One region of the Exiguobacterium sp. s56 genome, then DNA from elsewhere that is predicted to be linked to it. Evidence: riboswitches for the same ligand, from Rfam matches in the RefSeq annotation. Region 1 holds a riboswitch; the other holds the start of a gene.
The links. A riboswitch is a leader RNA that binds a small molecule or an ion and turns the genes downstream of it on or off. The one in region 1 is predicted to bind S-adenosylmethionine.

Region 1 (7,335 bases):
CACCTTTGAAGATGCTCATGACGAGCGGGCGATCATGAACACCGAGTAACTCGCGAATTCCAGTGACCCCGAACTTGGCGCCTTTGAAATGAGGGGCGAGCGTCTCGGGCAACGTCAAATCGATTAACCGAATCGAATCGTCGAGGGACAGTTTCCCGAACGTCGTCGTCAAGATGGATGAAAAGTCAGGGCTGACATTATGTAACGGGTAGCGGATTGTGAAGCGGCTCGTCGTATCCGTATGTATGGTCGACACGACCTCACCGCGATACGCCTGTAACTGCTCTTGCTCTAAGTGAGGCAGCTCCGTCCAAGTACCGACCGTCAGCTCGAGGGCGATTTTGTCGGCGACGGTCGCGACCGCGTCCGTTCGTTTGATTTCATATGTGGCAGTGATACTCATATGGTTCCTCCTTCCAGGCAAACAAAAAATGACCCCATGCCGAGGCAAGAGGTCATCATAAAAAATGAACTCTTATCTCTCAGCTTTCGCTGCAAGAATTAGCACCGTGCCATCTCTGGTCGGTTGCTGCGACATCATCGGGCTCGTCCCTCCGTCTGCTCTTGATAAGAATGTGATTTGAAGTTGTGAAATTTAATTGAATTTTTGCACAGAATCATCATGTCGTCAATTCCTTTTTTTCCAAAAAAAATATTTTGGGAAGTTGTTTCCATATATGCACAAAAAAAGACGGAGTTGCGTCGAGAAAATGACGTTGACAATCGTGACGTCGAGTCCGTAATATTCATCACATAAGTTCACCGAATCGAATAACACACTCTTATCGCGAGTTGGCAGAGGGAATTGGCCCGATGACGCCGCAGCAACCGACCACTAGGCACGGTGCTACATCCACCAGACGAATGTCTGACAGATGAGAGGAACAACCATTTTGGCTGTGCCTCTTTCTCGCGGAGAAAGGGGCTTTTTTTGTGGGCAACGTACAGGAAGGGGAAAACATCATGTCATATCAACCATTTACAGAACAGACCGTCGTCGAGCACGTCCGTCAATTAGGATACTTGCAAGAAGGAATCGCCGAGTGCGAGGAGATCGGGGACGGCAACTTGAATCTCGTGTTTCGGATTCGCCAAGGCGAACAGCGCCTGATCGTCAAACAAGCGCTCCCATACGCCAAAGTCGTCGGTGAGAGCTGGCCGCTCACGCTCGAGCGGGCATGGATTGAACAGTTGGCACTCCGTGAGTTTGCGACTGTCGCGCCTCGGTTCGTCCCGGCTGTCCTTGGCAGCGACCGGACACTCGCTTACACGATTATAGAAGATCTATCTGATTATGAGATTGTCCGCACCGGCTATTTGAACGGGGAGAGCTACCCGGAACTCGCCCGTCATGTCGGTGAATTTTTGGGCGAGACGCTGTTTGCGACGTCGGATTACGCAGCTGGACCGATCGCGAAGAAGCGGATTGAACGCGACTATTACAACCCGGAACTGTGCGACATCACGGAGAAGCTCATCTTTACCGACCCGTTCAAAGACGCGGAGTCGAACAACATCGAGGCGGCGCTTCGAGAAGACGTCGAACGCCTCTGGCAGGACCAGGCGCTCAAGGTCGAGGTGACGAAATTGAAAGTCGGGTTCGTCACGAAACATGAGGCGCTCCTGCATGGGGATTTACATACGGGCAGCATCTTCGCGACCCAACAAGAGACGAAAATCATCGATCCAGAGTTCGCGTTTTACGGGCCGTTCGGCTTCGACCTCGGTCAAATCATCGCCCATTTGACGTTGTCGACGTTGCATGACCCGCTCAAACGCTTCGAACGTTTCACGGACGTCTTGACGGTGTGGGAGACGTTCGAGAAGACATTCCGGGCCAACTTTGAGCGCGCCGTCGAGCCGTTCAACACGGACGGTTTCGTCGACGAGTTGTTGCGGACGGTCTTCAGTGACACGATCGGCTACGCCGGTTGCGAACTCATCCGCCGTGCCGTCGGGCTCGCCGGTGTCGCCGATCTCGAGACGTTGCCGGAAGCGACGCGGCTCGAACGGAAACGTGACGCGCTCGCCCTCGGGACGGCGCTCATTAAAGAACGCCACAGCGTCGAGTCGATTGACGACTTGGTGACGCTTCTGTCGGGGGTGCGCGTATGACGGTCCAAAACATCCGCTTCCATCCGCCGACGGACGAACTCATCGTATTGGATCAGACGTTGTTGCCGCATGAAGAGCGTTACGTGACGATTGAGACGCTCGAACAAGCGGAGCATGCCATCGAGACGCTCCAAGTCCGTGGCGCTCCGGCCATCGCGTACTTCGGGGCGTTCGTCCTCGCCAAAGAGGCAGGCCGGTTAGTCGACGACCCGGACTTCACACGTCGGCTCGACCTCGTCGGACGCCGTTTGATTGCGACCCGGCCGACGGCGGTCAATCTGCAAAACGTGATCGAATCGCTCCTTGCGTTAAATGTCGGGGACGACTTTGAGGCGATTGCCGAGGAAATTAAACGCCGCGCCATCGCTTTGTACGACCGGGACGTCGATACGTATCGGGCCATCGGCGAGCATGCACTGACGGTATTGCCGGCCGGGGGGAACGTGTTGACGATTTGCAACGCCGGTGCCATCGCGACATCGCGTTACGGGACGGCACTCGCCCCGTTTTACGTCGGAAAAGAACGGGGCGTATCCTTCAACGTCTTCGCCTGTGAGACGCGACCGCTCCTGCAAGGGGCACGCCTCACCGTCTGGGAGCTCGACCGGGCCGATATCGACGTGACGCTCATCACCGACAATATGGCCGCTTGGACGATTCAGTCGAAACGAGTCGACGCCATCATCGTCGGAGCCGACCGCATCACACGGACGGGGCACGTCGCCAATAAAATCGGCACGTTGCAACTCGCCGTCCTCGCCAAACATTACGGCATTCCGTTCTATGTCGCGGCGCCGCATTCGACGTTCGATTTGACGGCGGACGACACGATTGAGATCGAGGAGCGGAACCCGTCAGAAGTGACACATATCGGCGGTCAACCGACGGCACCCGTCGGCATCACCGTCTTCAATCCGGCGTTCGACGTCACCACGCCCGACCTCATCACCGGACTCATCACCGAGGCGGGTGTGTTCGAGCCGACAGAGACCGCCATCACATATCATGTAGGGGGAACGATTCATGTCTAAAAAACTATTGATTTTGTTATTCACATTCGTCTTGGCGCTCGTCGGTTGCACGAACGAGCAAGCGGCCCCATCGAAGCCGGCCGAGAAGACGCCGGAGACGAAACCCGTCTCGGTCTCGAACGGGACGTTGCCGAAAGATATCGATGTCGCCCTGATCATGCAGATGTCGATCGGGACGTTCTCGTCGCAGTATATCAACGGGGTGACGGAACAAGTCGAATCGTTCGGCGGCAACGTGAAAGTGTACAACGCCGACAACGACCTATCGAAGATGGCGAGCTATGTCGACACGGCGACGACGCAAGGCGTCGATGTCATCTTGATTGACCATGGCCGCGCCGATGCATTGAAAGAACCAGTCCAACGCGCACTCGACAAAGGCATCAAAGTCGTCGCGTTCGACAACGATTTGACGAACGACGGGGTGACGGTCATCGACCAGGACGACTATTCGCTCGCCTGGCGTTCGCTCAAGGCACTCGCTGAAGATTTGGACGGCGAAGGCAAAATCGTCACGATTTGGGTCGGTGGCTTCACACCGATGGAACGACGCCACACGATTTATGATGCGTTCTTGAAACGCTACCCAGGCATTACGGAAGTCGCCAAGTTCGGTTCGGCGACGAACAATACGGCGCTCGACACACAGAGCCAGATGGAAGCGATTTTGAAGAAGTATCCGGAAGGCGAGATTGATGCCGTATTCGCAATGTGGGACGAGTTCGCCAAAGGGGCGAGCCGTGCCATCAAACAGGCCGGACGCGATGAAATTTCGGTCTATGGCATCGATTTGAGTGACGAAGACCTTCAACTTATGCAAGAGGACGGCAGCCCGTGGAAAGTGACGGCGGCGACCGATCCGGCTGAAATCGGACGGATCCAAGTCCGTTACGCGTATCAAAAATTAGCGGGTGAAGAGACGCCGTCGATTCATTCGGTCGACCCATATCTCGTCGACCGTGACGTCTTGCCGGACGAAAAAGTGACGATGGACGACCTCGGCCAATACGTCCCGAACTGGGGCGCATCAGACGCGGCCTGGTCGGACTGGATGAAAGGGACGGACTGATGTTACGGCTCGAACGCGTCACGAAACGCTATGGCGACGTCACCGTGCTCGACGATGTCAGCTTCACGCTCCGACGTGGCGAGATTCATGGATTGCTTGGATTGAACGGGGCCGGAAAGAGTACGCTCGTGAAGCTGTTGAGTGGCGCCATCATCCCGACGTCCGGGACGGTCGAGCTCGACGAAACGGCGGTCACATTCACACCGGCCGAGGCGATTCGCCGCGGGGTCATCACGGTGTCGCAAGAAGTCGATGACGCGCTCTATCTCGATTTACCGATTTATGAGAACGTCGTGCCGTGGCAGGCGGTCGAGCGGATTCGTCCTCGCGAACTAAAACAGCGAGCGGCTGCCTACTTGGAACGTGTCGGGCTAGAGATTGACGTGACCGAACCGGTCGGGCGTTTCCCGCTCAGTGTCAAACAACGTGTCTTGATTGCCCGTTCGCTCGCGAGTGATGCGGCTTACCTCTTGCTCGACGAACCGACGGCCGCCTTGTCGACGGATGATGCGGCGGCACTGCTCACATTACTGCAGTCGCTCGCAGCAGAGGACGTCGGCATTCTTCTCATCACCCATCGATCGGACGAACTGTCGCGCATCACCACGACGACGACGTTCCTCCGGGATGGGCGCATCGCTTACGAAGGGCCGTTTCAGGCGTTGTCAGAACGGGATATCCATACGTATTTGAGCGGATCTGACATGGCAGAGGCGGTAGAGAAAGCCGTTCCTGAAACCGAGATCCGGATTCAGGCAGACCTCACGTTACCGACGTTCGGGACGAGGTTGTCGTTCACGGCGTATAAAGGCGAAGTCGTCGGCATCGGCGGCGTCACCGGGAGCGGGAAGACGGAGTTGATCGAGGCGCTATTCGGTCTCTCCGGCGTTGAACAACAGATGACGTTGGACGGGAAACCAATCAAGATTCGCGAACCGCGTCAGGCGGTCCGATCCGGATTCGCCCTCGTACCGGAAGAACGTCGAAAACAGGGACTCTTCCTCGACGATTCGATTGAACGGAACGTCCTCGCGATCGAAGGGAAGGCGAACGCAGTCACGCGCGTCTTGGCCTCGCTCCGTGTGAAATACGACCAGGTCGGGCAACCGGTCCGAGAGCTGAGCGGGGGGAATCAACAAAAAGTTGTCCTCAGCAAATGGCTCCTCGAGGACCGGGACGTCTATTTGCTAGACGAACCGACGAAAGGCGTCGACGTGACGGCGAAACGGGATATTTATGAACTCGTCACCCGCCTCGCGAAAAGTGGAAAGACTGTCATCTTTACGTCGAGTGAACCGCATGAACTAGAATTGATCGCCAACCGGACGCTTTGGCTCGACCGCGGCCGTTGGCAACAGAAAGGAGGGGTTTAACATGGCCCAACTCGTCATCAAACAACGCACGAAACGCTTCAGTGGCATCGGTCAATACGGGACGTTGTTCGCGATTCTCGCACTCATCGCCGTCTTCGGCATGACGAACGACCAATTTTTGACGTACGCGAACTTCAGCGACATCATCAAGTCCGTGTCAATCGTCTCGCTTCTCGCCCTCGGGGTGACGTTCTCGCTCATCGTCGGCGGATTCGACTTATCGGTCGGCTCGACGGCGAGCCTCGCGACAATCGGGGCGGCGTCGAGTCTCGTGTTACATAGTCAAGAACTGCTCGTCGCTTTGCTCGTCCCGATTGCCCTCGGCGTGCTCGTCGGGCTGTTGAACGCGCTCGTGACGATCAAGTTCCGGTTACCGGATTTGCTCGCGACGCTCGCCATCATGTACGTCATCAACGGGGTCCAATTGACGTATACGAAAGGTTTTTCAATCTACGACAACATGCCGATTGAAGGAGGGACGGCACCGGGACGATTCATCCCGTCGTTCCTCTTCATCGGCCAAGGCTCGATTGGTCCCGTTCCATTCGTCGCCATCTTGATGATTCTCTTCTTCGCCGGAGCCCATCTATTTTTGACGTATTCGAAGACGGGACGCGAGTTTTATTACGTCGGCTCGAACGTCGAGGCGGCCCGCCGCTCCGGCATCGCCGTCACACGGATCAAACTGTACGCGTACGTGTTGAGCGGTCTGTTCGCGGCCATCGGCGGTATCATCTTGGCGTCACGCATCGGTACCGGACAAGTATCGGCCGGGGCACCGCTGTTGATGGACGCCGTCGCGGCCGCCTATATCGGCTACGCCGTCTTCGGGACCGGACGACCGAACGTCGTCGGTACGTTGATCGGTGCCATCTTGATTGGGATTTTGCTGAACGGACTGACGATGTGGGACGTGCCATATTACGCCCAAGACATCGTCAAAGGCACAATTTTGATAGCGGCGCTCGGCTTGTCATACATCCAAAAGAAGCAGCTCACATAGGAAAAGTCCTCAGAACGGTTGGTTCTGAGGACTTTCTTGACGTTCCATTTGGATGAAGGTGAACGTGCTACCGTTCGTCGGTTGTTGAAACGAACCGGTCTGCGTGAACCCGCACGCCTCATAGACACGGATTGCCCGCACGTTGAAGGCGGCGACGGACAAGGTGATGCGATGAGGTGAGTACGTCGCTTTGACGAAGTCGAGAATCGATGTGACGAACGCTCGTCCGCTCCCGTTCCCGGTCAAATCGGGCTTCATGCCGAGCCCGATATCGACCGTTTCAGCATCCGGTTGCGCGACGCTCACGAAGCCGACCAATTCCTCGTCTGAGGTGATGGCGAACACCGACTGTCCGCGCTGTTCGGCGTCTAAAAATTCGGCCATATCGTCCTGATCAGCCTCCATATCATAAAATGCATACTCGCCTTCGTAGTGCCACGTGTAGGCGATCGTTTCCGCCTGTGGCTGGGTCAGGACAGCGAATTGATGGGTCATTTGAATTTCCTCGTTTCACGAGCAGGATGTAGTGCTACACTCATCATAGCACCACCAACTTGGAAAATGAGGTGATCACATGGGAATCAAGCTAGATATGATTGGCATCGTCGTCGAAGACATGAAACGGGCGCTCGATTTTTACCGTTTGCTCGGCCTGTCGATCCCGGAAGCGATGGATGGGGAAGCGCACGTCGAAATCGATGACGGCGGTGTCCGGCTCGCCTTCGACACGGTCGAAGTGGCCGA
Region 2 (7,335 bases), on a different contig from region 1:
ACGGCTTCATGACTGAATATGAAGTCGAGAACTTGTACCGTGACTCACGCATCAACCGCATCTTCGAAGGAACGAACGAAATCAACCGCTTGATCGTACCGAGCACGCTCCTTAAGAAAGCGATGAAAGGCGACTTGCCGCTTCTCGCCGAAGCACAGAAGCTCCAGAAAGAGCTCATGAGCTACATGCCACAAGAGCTTGACGGGTCGCCGCTCGCACGTGAGAAGATGCTTCTGTCGAACATGAAGAAAATCAACTTGATGATCGCCGGAACGGCCGTCCAGAAATATCAGCAGGCCCTCCAGAACGAACAAGAGATTCTCGCGAAGATTGCCGACATCATCAGCGCCATCTATGCGCTTGAAGCGGCCATCGCGCGGACGGAGAAAGCCATCGCCCGTACAGGCGCTGAGAAGAACCAGCAGAAAGTCCGCTATACAGAAATCTTCGCCGAGCAAGTGTTCAAGCAAGTCGAACTCATGGCGAAAGAAGTCTTGTATGCGGCCGCATCGGGCGACGAGCAGCGCATGCTCTTGTCGGCGATGAAGAAGTTCAGCCGCTATCAGCCGATCAACGTCATCGGCACGAAGCGCGAAGTCGCAGCGAGCCTCATCAAAGCGAACAAGTTCATCGTATAAGCAAGCGAGAGAAAGGGTGGCCGGACGCGGTCGGCCCTTTCTTTTTCCTGTCTGCGGACGATACAATGGACGAAGGAGGGGATACGCATGAAACGAGATGACTTATTAGAACGGATGGATGCAATCGGCCGCTCGGTCGCCAAGCATGAGGGCACGCTCATGCTCCTCGCGCTCGGTTCAATTGGACTTGAGATGGATCGGCTCGACGACTATTCGGACCTCGATTTCTTTTTGATCGTCGAGGACGGGCATAAGGCCCGCTTCATCGACAATTTGGACTGGCTCGCGGTCGAGCCGTTGGCGTACCAGTTCCAAAACACGAAAGACGGGCACAAGGTCATGTATGAGGACGGCATTTACGCCGAGTTCGCCGTGTTCGAGATCGTAGAGATGCCTGGAATCGCTTATACACCGGGGCGTGTCGTCTGGCAACGTGACGAGGCGCTCGACACGTTTGCGACGCCGAAGCTTGTCACACGCCCTTCAGACGCCGCACATCGCTACGAGGAGGCACTGACGAACCTATACGTCGGACTGCTCCGGGAACGGCGCGGTGAACAGCTCGCTGGCTTCGAACTCATTCAAGTCGCGGCTGTCAACAACGTGTTAATCGCGTACGGGGAGACGAGCGACCCCTTCAACCCGACGCGACGGGTCGAAGGGACACATCCGGAGCTCGTCGCACGTCTACAGGAGTGGTTACCCGGTTACGGAAAATCGGTCGAGGCGGCCGCAGCCATCCTCCGCCACATCGAGGCGCACCACTCGGTCAATCCGGCGCTCAAGCAAGAGATTGTGCGCTTGCTTGAAACATGAACCGACGAATCGGAATATGCTACAGTAACAGGAGAGGTGATGAACATGGTGACACTATATGGCTATCCGCCATGCAGTACGTGTAAAAAAGCAGAGAAGTGGTTGAAAGAGAACGGCATCGACTATACATATATCCATATCGTCGAGGCGACGCCGTCGAAAGACGAGTTGGCTGAACTATGGAAACAGTCGGGTCTCCCGCTTAAAAAATTCTTCAATACGAGCGGACAAGTGTATCGGAACGAAGGCATTAAAGACAAGCTACCAAATCTATCAGAAGACGAACAACTCGAGCTTCTTGCGAGCAATGGTATGCTTTTAAAGCGCCCACTCGTGACAGATGGTCAAAAATCAACTGTCGGATTTTCAGAAAAGTCGTTTACAGACGTTTGGGGCGAAGTGCTATAATACTCGTGTGAGTCTAATTCATTTGAGGGGGAAGTTAAGATGAGCAAAGTACCTGCCAATCTACGTTATTCAAAAGAGCACGAATGGGTGGAAGTGAACGGAAGCGTCGCCCGCATCGGGATCACGGATTTCGCACAAAGCGAACTAGGGGATATCGTCTTTGTCGAACTTCCTGAAGTCGGTGGCACGATCTTACTCGATGAGCCATTCGGTTCGGTTGAATCGGTCAAGACCGTATCAGAGCTTTACGCACCGATCTCTGGGAAAATCACAGCAGTGAACGAATCACTTGCCGATTCACCAGAACTCGTCAACGAAGCACCGTTCGAAGGCGCTTGGATGATCGAAGTCGAGTTGAACGACGCGTCAGACGTCGACAAGCTCATGTCAGCCGAAGAATACGAAGCGATGATTCAAGGCTAAACAAAACCCGGTTTCTCTTTACGAGAAGCCGGGTCTTTTTGATTAATCGAAGTCGAGACGGTAATGATCAGGCTCGATGAGCGACGTCCGGTTGAACAAACGATAGAACAGAATCCCGAGTGCGATTGGGATGAGCCCGAACAAGACGACGACAAGCATGACGTTCCAGAGCGCGAATCCTCCCGGCATCAAATGCAAGGCGTTGACCGGACCGATTAGACCCGAGACGCCGAATCCGGCACTGATTGGCGTGCCTTCAATCCGAAGGATACCTGCGAGCGCTCCAAGGATGGCCGCATTGGCGAGTACCGGCAACATCATGATCGGACGACGGACGAAGTTCGCCATTTGAATCTTCGGTGAGCCGAGGAAGTGGGCGATCGACGTTCCGGTCGCGTTCATCTGCCAGCCAGCGATGGCGAGACCGAAGCCGGCAGCGACGACGCCAAGGTTGGCGGCCCCTGCAGCGACACCAGACAGGCTGATCGCTGTGGCAATCCCGACCGTGGAGATTGGTGAGACGATGATGAGCGAGAACGCCATCGCGATCAACATGCCCATCACGATTGGCTGCAGTTCCGTCATCGTCATGATGATCGTTCCGACGTACGTCGTGATTTGTGAGATGTATGTGAGCAGGAACGCCCCGATACCTCCAGCGACGACGATGACCGTCATCGGCAAGACGAGCACCGTGTATGTCTTCAAGCGTGGCGACAACTGCATGACGAGGAACGTCGCGAGAGCGGCCGTCACACCGGCCGTGATGACGTCACCGATTCCGGCCATGAGGAACGCTCCTTCCTCGATGCGGATGGCGCCACTTCCGACCTGGGTCGCGATGCCGATCGTCCCGGCCTCGAGCGCCGAGCGTCCGAACTGCATGGCGACGGCGACACCGATGATGACCGGTAAGAGGCGCATCGCAATCGTCGTCGCATCTAAGATGAACTGCAAGGACGGAAAATACGGCAAGATGGCTTTCGTTAATTCACCGAGCAAAGCGCTCGGGATGAGGGCAATGAGAATGGCAAGACTGAGGCCGTTCAAGACGTTCATTAAAAATTGTTTTCCGGTAAGCTTCTCTTCCGTCATTGGGGATTCACCTGTCCTTTTCTACTGGTTTGCTGTTATGTACAAAAGTGATAAAGTTAATGACCATACTATGCCTCTTTCTGCTGAGCGTCAACAAGAAATGTTGAAATGTTCAGAATTTTCCATTTGAGCACAACTTTTGAACCGACTGGGCCGGATTCATATACTTAGAAGAGAGGTGAGCAAAATGATGACAGACGGATTCTTATATATATACGCCCCAATGTGCGGTACATGCGCCGTGGCCGAGCGGATGCTCTCGGTCGTCGAGGCGGTCGACCCAGAATTGAAGATTGAAAAACGCGATGCCAACTTTATCCCGAACGAGCTCGAGGCATATCAGGTTATGAGTGTCCCGGCGCTATTGAAGCTGGAGAATGGCCAAGTTCGCGATCGTTTGTACGCGTTTCAAAACGTCCAGCACGTCCTATCTTTCGTTAAATGAGATAGGATGATTAGAATAATCTGAAAATTTTAAATAATCAGTTGACACAGAAAGTTCACGAATGATATATTCATTACAACATCTTACTTGAACACAACATAGGACGAGATTTTCCCGTCATCAAGACGTTTTCGAACAACCGCTGCATGAGCTTACGCGATTTCAGGTGGACCTTCCCTTCGATTGTCCCCCAAAAAAATCAAGCGTCGGGGCACCGGTCGCGTAATTGCATGGTCCGTTCGAAGACCGAGTGATGGTTGGGTAAAAATCCCCCATATAAGGATGAATGCTCTGATCGGGCAAAAGAGGTTCATCTATGGGTTGTCCTTCAGTGACTCAAGGTGCTACGTTCTGTGTCATCCTCGGATGGCACCTTTTTTATTTTTTCGCATAAAATAGTTTGACATGAAAATAATATGTCGCTATGATAAGGCTAATCGAATACGCAACCACTCTTATCAAGAGAGGCTGAGGGACTGGCCCTATGACGCCCAGCAACCGCGGAGCAATCCGAAATGGTGCTAATTCCAGCAAGGTGAGAACCTTGGAAGATGAGAGCAATCGTTGTCCGTACGATAAAGTACGCACGTTTGCTCAAACGTGCGTACTTTTTTTGTTGTCAGGAGGGAAATGGATTGATTCAATTACGCAATGTGGCCAAATGGTTCGACACGAAAAACGGTCGGGTCCAGGCGGTCGATGATGTGTCGCTTACAATCGAAAGCGGCGAAATTTTTGGAATAATCGGATATTCAGGTGCGGGGAAGTCGACGCTCATCCGCTTGCTCAACCGACTCGAGGCACCGTCAAGCGGTGAAATCGTGGTCGCCGGCAGCGAGCTGACGAAGCTCACACCAAAGGAACTACGCGGGGTACGTAAAAACGTCTCGATGGTGTTCCAACACTTCAACTTGTTATGGTCGCGCACAGTCGCTGAGAATATCAGCTTCCCGCTCGAACTCATCGGGGTACCGGCGAGCGAGCGCAAACGCCGCGTCCAAGAACTCGTCGAGCTCGTCGGCCTCGCCGGACGAGAAGACAGCTATCCGTCACAACTATCGGGCGGCCAAAAGCAGCGAGTCGGGATAGCCCGTGCGCTCGCTACGAATCCAGAAGTGCTCCTCTGCGATGAAGCGACGAGCGCACTCGACCCGAAGACGACGGATTCGATTCTCGAACTGCTCGTCAGCATCAACAAGAAACTCGGGTTGACGATCGTCCTCATCACCCATGAGATGCACGTCATCCAAAAGATTTGTCACCGTGTCGCCGTCATGGAGGCCGGAAAGGTCGTCGAGACCGGGCAAGTCGCCGACGTGTTCCAACACCCGGAACAGCCAATCACGAAAGAGTTCGTCAAACAGATCGGCGCGGTCGAAGACATGTCGCTCACGTTCGAACATTTGAAAGCTCGTTATCCGAGCGGTCAAATCGTCAAGCTCAAATTCTTGAACGAGACGGCCGAACAACCGATTCTGTCGGAAGTGTTGAAGCAGCATGACATCGGCTTCAACATCATCGGCGGAAACGTGACGCAGTCACAAGTCGGTGCCCTCGGGACATTATTCATCCAATTGATCGGAGAGCCGGCTGAAGTCGAGCGGGCCATCGCCTCAATCCGATCACAGGCAGTGGAAGTGGAGGTAGAAAGCGATGTTTCCTAATGTAGATTGGCAAGTCATGTTAGAACAGACGTGGGAGACGCTCTATATGACGCTCGTCGCCGGAGCCGCGACGTTCGTCATCGGTCTCGCCCTCGGGATGCTCCTATATGTCACAAACGAGCCGCTCATGATGAAGAACCGTCCGATTTACACGGTCATCAGCGCGGTCGTCAACATCTTCCGGTCGATCCCGTTCATCATTTTGATTATCTTGCTCATCCCGTTCACGTTACTCGTCGTCGGGACGATGCTCGGGTCAACGGCAGCACTGCCGGCACTGATCATCGGTGCGGCCCCGTTCTATGCGCGGATGGTCGAGCTCGCGCTTCGCGAAGTCGACCGCGGCGTCATCGAGGCGGCTGAGTCGATGGGTGCGACAAAATGGCAGATCGTCTATAAAGTGTTGTTCCCAGAAGCATTGCCGGCCATCGTGTCAGGCATCACGGTCACGATCGTCGCGATCGTCGGTTACACGGCGATGGCAGGGGTCGTCGGCGGTGGAGGACTCGGGAACTTGGCGTTCCTCGAAGGATTCCAGCGTTCACAAAGTGACGTCACGTTCGTCGCGACCGTCTTAATCTTGGTCATCGTCTTCGTCATTCAGTTCATCGGCGATCGACTCGTATCTGTAATTGATAAGCGTTCTGCTTAATCTAAATAGAAAATTTGGAGGGGTTTTATAATGAAATCATGGAAAACAGTACTCGGTTTAACGGCAGCTTCAGCACTTACGATTCTCGCGGCTTGCGGCGGTGGGGATTCAGAATCAGGTTCAGGCGATGACAAGACACTCGTCGTCGGCGCATCAAACGTCCCGCACGCTGAGATTTTAGAGCACGTCCAAGACGAATACGAAGAGAAGGGCTATACGCTCGAAATCAAGAAGTTCCAAGACTACGTCCTCCCGAACAAGACGCTCGCAGACGGGGAGTTGGACGCGAACTACTTCCAACACGAGCCGTACCTCGAGTCGCAAATGGCTGAAAACAAAGACTACAAATTCGCTTCAGCCGGCGGCGTTCACATCGAGCCGATCGGTGTGTACTCGAAAGACTACGCGTCACTCGATGAGCTTCCAGAAGGCGCGGAAATCATCATGAGCTCGTCGGTCGCTGACCACGGACGTATCCTCACGATGCTTCAATCTGAAGGCTTGCTTACACTCGCGGAAGGCAAGACAACGGACGCGACGGTTTCAGACATCGTCGACAACCCGAAAAACTTGGAGTTCAAGACGGACGTCGAAGCGGCACTTCTCCCGCAAGCGTTCAACAACGGTGAAGGGGACGCGGTCCTGATCAACACGAACTACGCGATTGATGCCGGCCTCAACCCACTCGAAGACGCAATCGCTCTCGAAGGCGAAGATTCACCTTACGTCAACTTGATCGTCACACGTGAAGGCGACGAAGATGATGAGCGCGTCAAAGCACTCCTTGAAGTCCTCACGTCAGAAGAGACACAACAGTGGATCTTGGATGAGTACAAAGGTGCGGTCGTACCGGTCAAACAATAATTTCGTCAAGGCCCGGGCTATCCCGGGCCTTTTTTATTTGGAGTAGTTTTGGTTCACCAATAGAAGTACACTACATATATGTAGGAAAAGGGGGGATCCGGATGAACATACGACACATTCATCCGCTGACGCTGGGTGTCTTGTTTGGCACATTTTTTGCCCGGCTGTCGACATTTTTTGTTATGCCGTTTTTTGCGATTTATCTCGCGACGCTCGGTTTCTCGGCGAGTGTCATCGGGACGGTGTTCGCCATCTCGGCGCTATCGGGTCTGTTCATGAGCTTTTTCGGGGGAACGCTGTCTGACCGGTACGGGCGCAAACAGTTGATGC

Region 2: it holds a riboswitch for S-adenosylmethionine, as region 1 does, so the genes downstream of both, KNP71_RS07865 (methionine ABC transporter ATP-binding protein) here and mtnK (S-methyl-5-thioribose kinase) in region 1, are expected to answer to the same signal.

Annotation. Positions count from the first base shown of each region.
Region 1 is NZ_JACSLR010000021.1:13,901-21,235, reverse strand. Features, by position in the region: gene KNP71_RS14740 (2,3-diketo-5-methylthiopentyl-1-phosphate enolase) at 1-403, opposite strand, end outside; SAM riboswitch class I at 473-574, opposite strand; SAM riboswitch class I at 780-882, shown strand; gene mtnK (S-methyl-5-thioribose kinase) at 964-2,115, shown strand; gene mtnA (S-methyl-5-thioribose-1-phosphate isomerase) at 2,112-3,146, shown strand; gene KNP71_RS14725 (sugar ABC transporter substrate-binding protein) at 3,139-4,215, shown strand; gene KNP71_RS14720 (sugar ABC transporter ATP-binding protein) at 4,215-5,588, shown strand; gene KNP71_RS14715 (ABC transporter permease) at 5,590-6,591, shown strand; gene KNP71_RS14710 (GNAT family N-acetyltransferase) at 6,601-7,086, opposite strand; gene KNP71_RS14705 (VOC family protein) at 7,166-7,335, shown strand, end outside.
Region 2 is NZ_JACSLR010000006.1:97,976-105,310, forward strand. Features, by position in the region: gene KNP71_RS07835 (acyl-CoA dehydrogenase family protein) at 1-638, shown strand, start outside; gene KNP71_RS07840 (hypothetical protein) at 726-1,454, shown strand; gene KNP71_RS07845 (arsenate reductase family protein) at 1,500-1,862, shown strand; gene gcvH (glycine cleavage system protein GcvH) at 1,902-2,285, shown strand; gene KNP71_RS07855 (PTS sugar transporter subunit IIC) at 2,328-3,380, opposite strand; gene KNP71_RS07860 (thioredoxin family protein) at 3,568-3,825, shown strand; SAM riboswitch class I at 4,278-4,383, shown strand; gene KNP71_RS07865 (methionine ABC transporter ATP-binding protein) at 4,461-5,489, shown strand; gene KNP71_RS07870 (methionine ABC transporter permease) at 5,479-6,141, shown strand; gene KNP71_RS07875 (MetQ/NlpA family ABC transporter substrate-binding protein) at 6,172-7,005, shown strand; gene KNP71_RS07880 (MDR family MFS transporter) at 7,107-7,335, shown strand, end outside.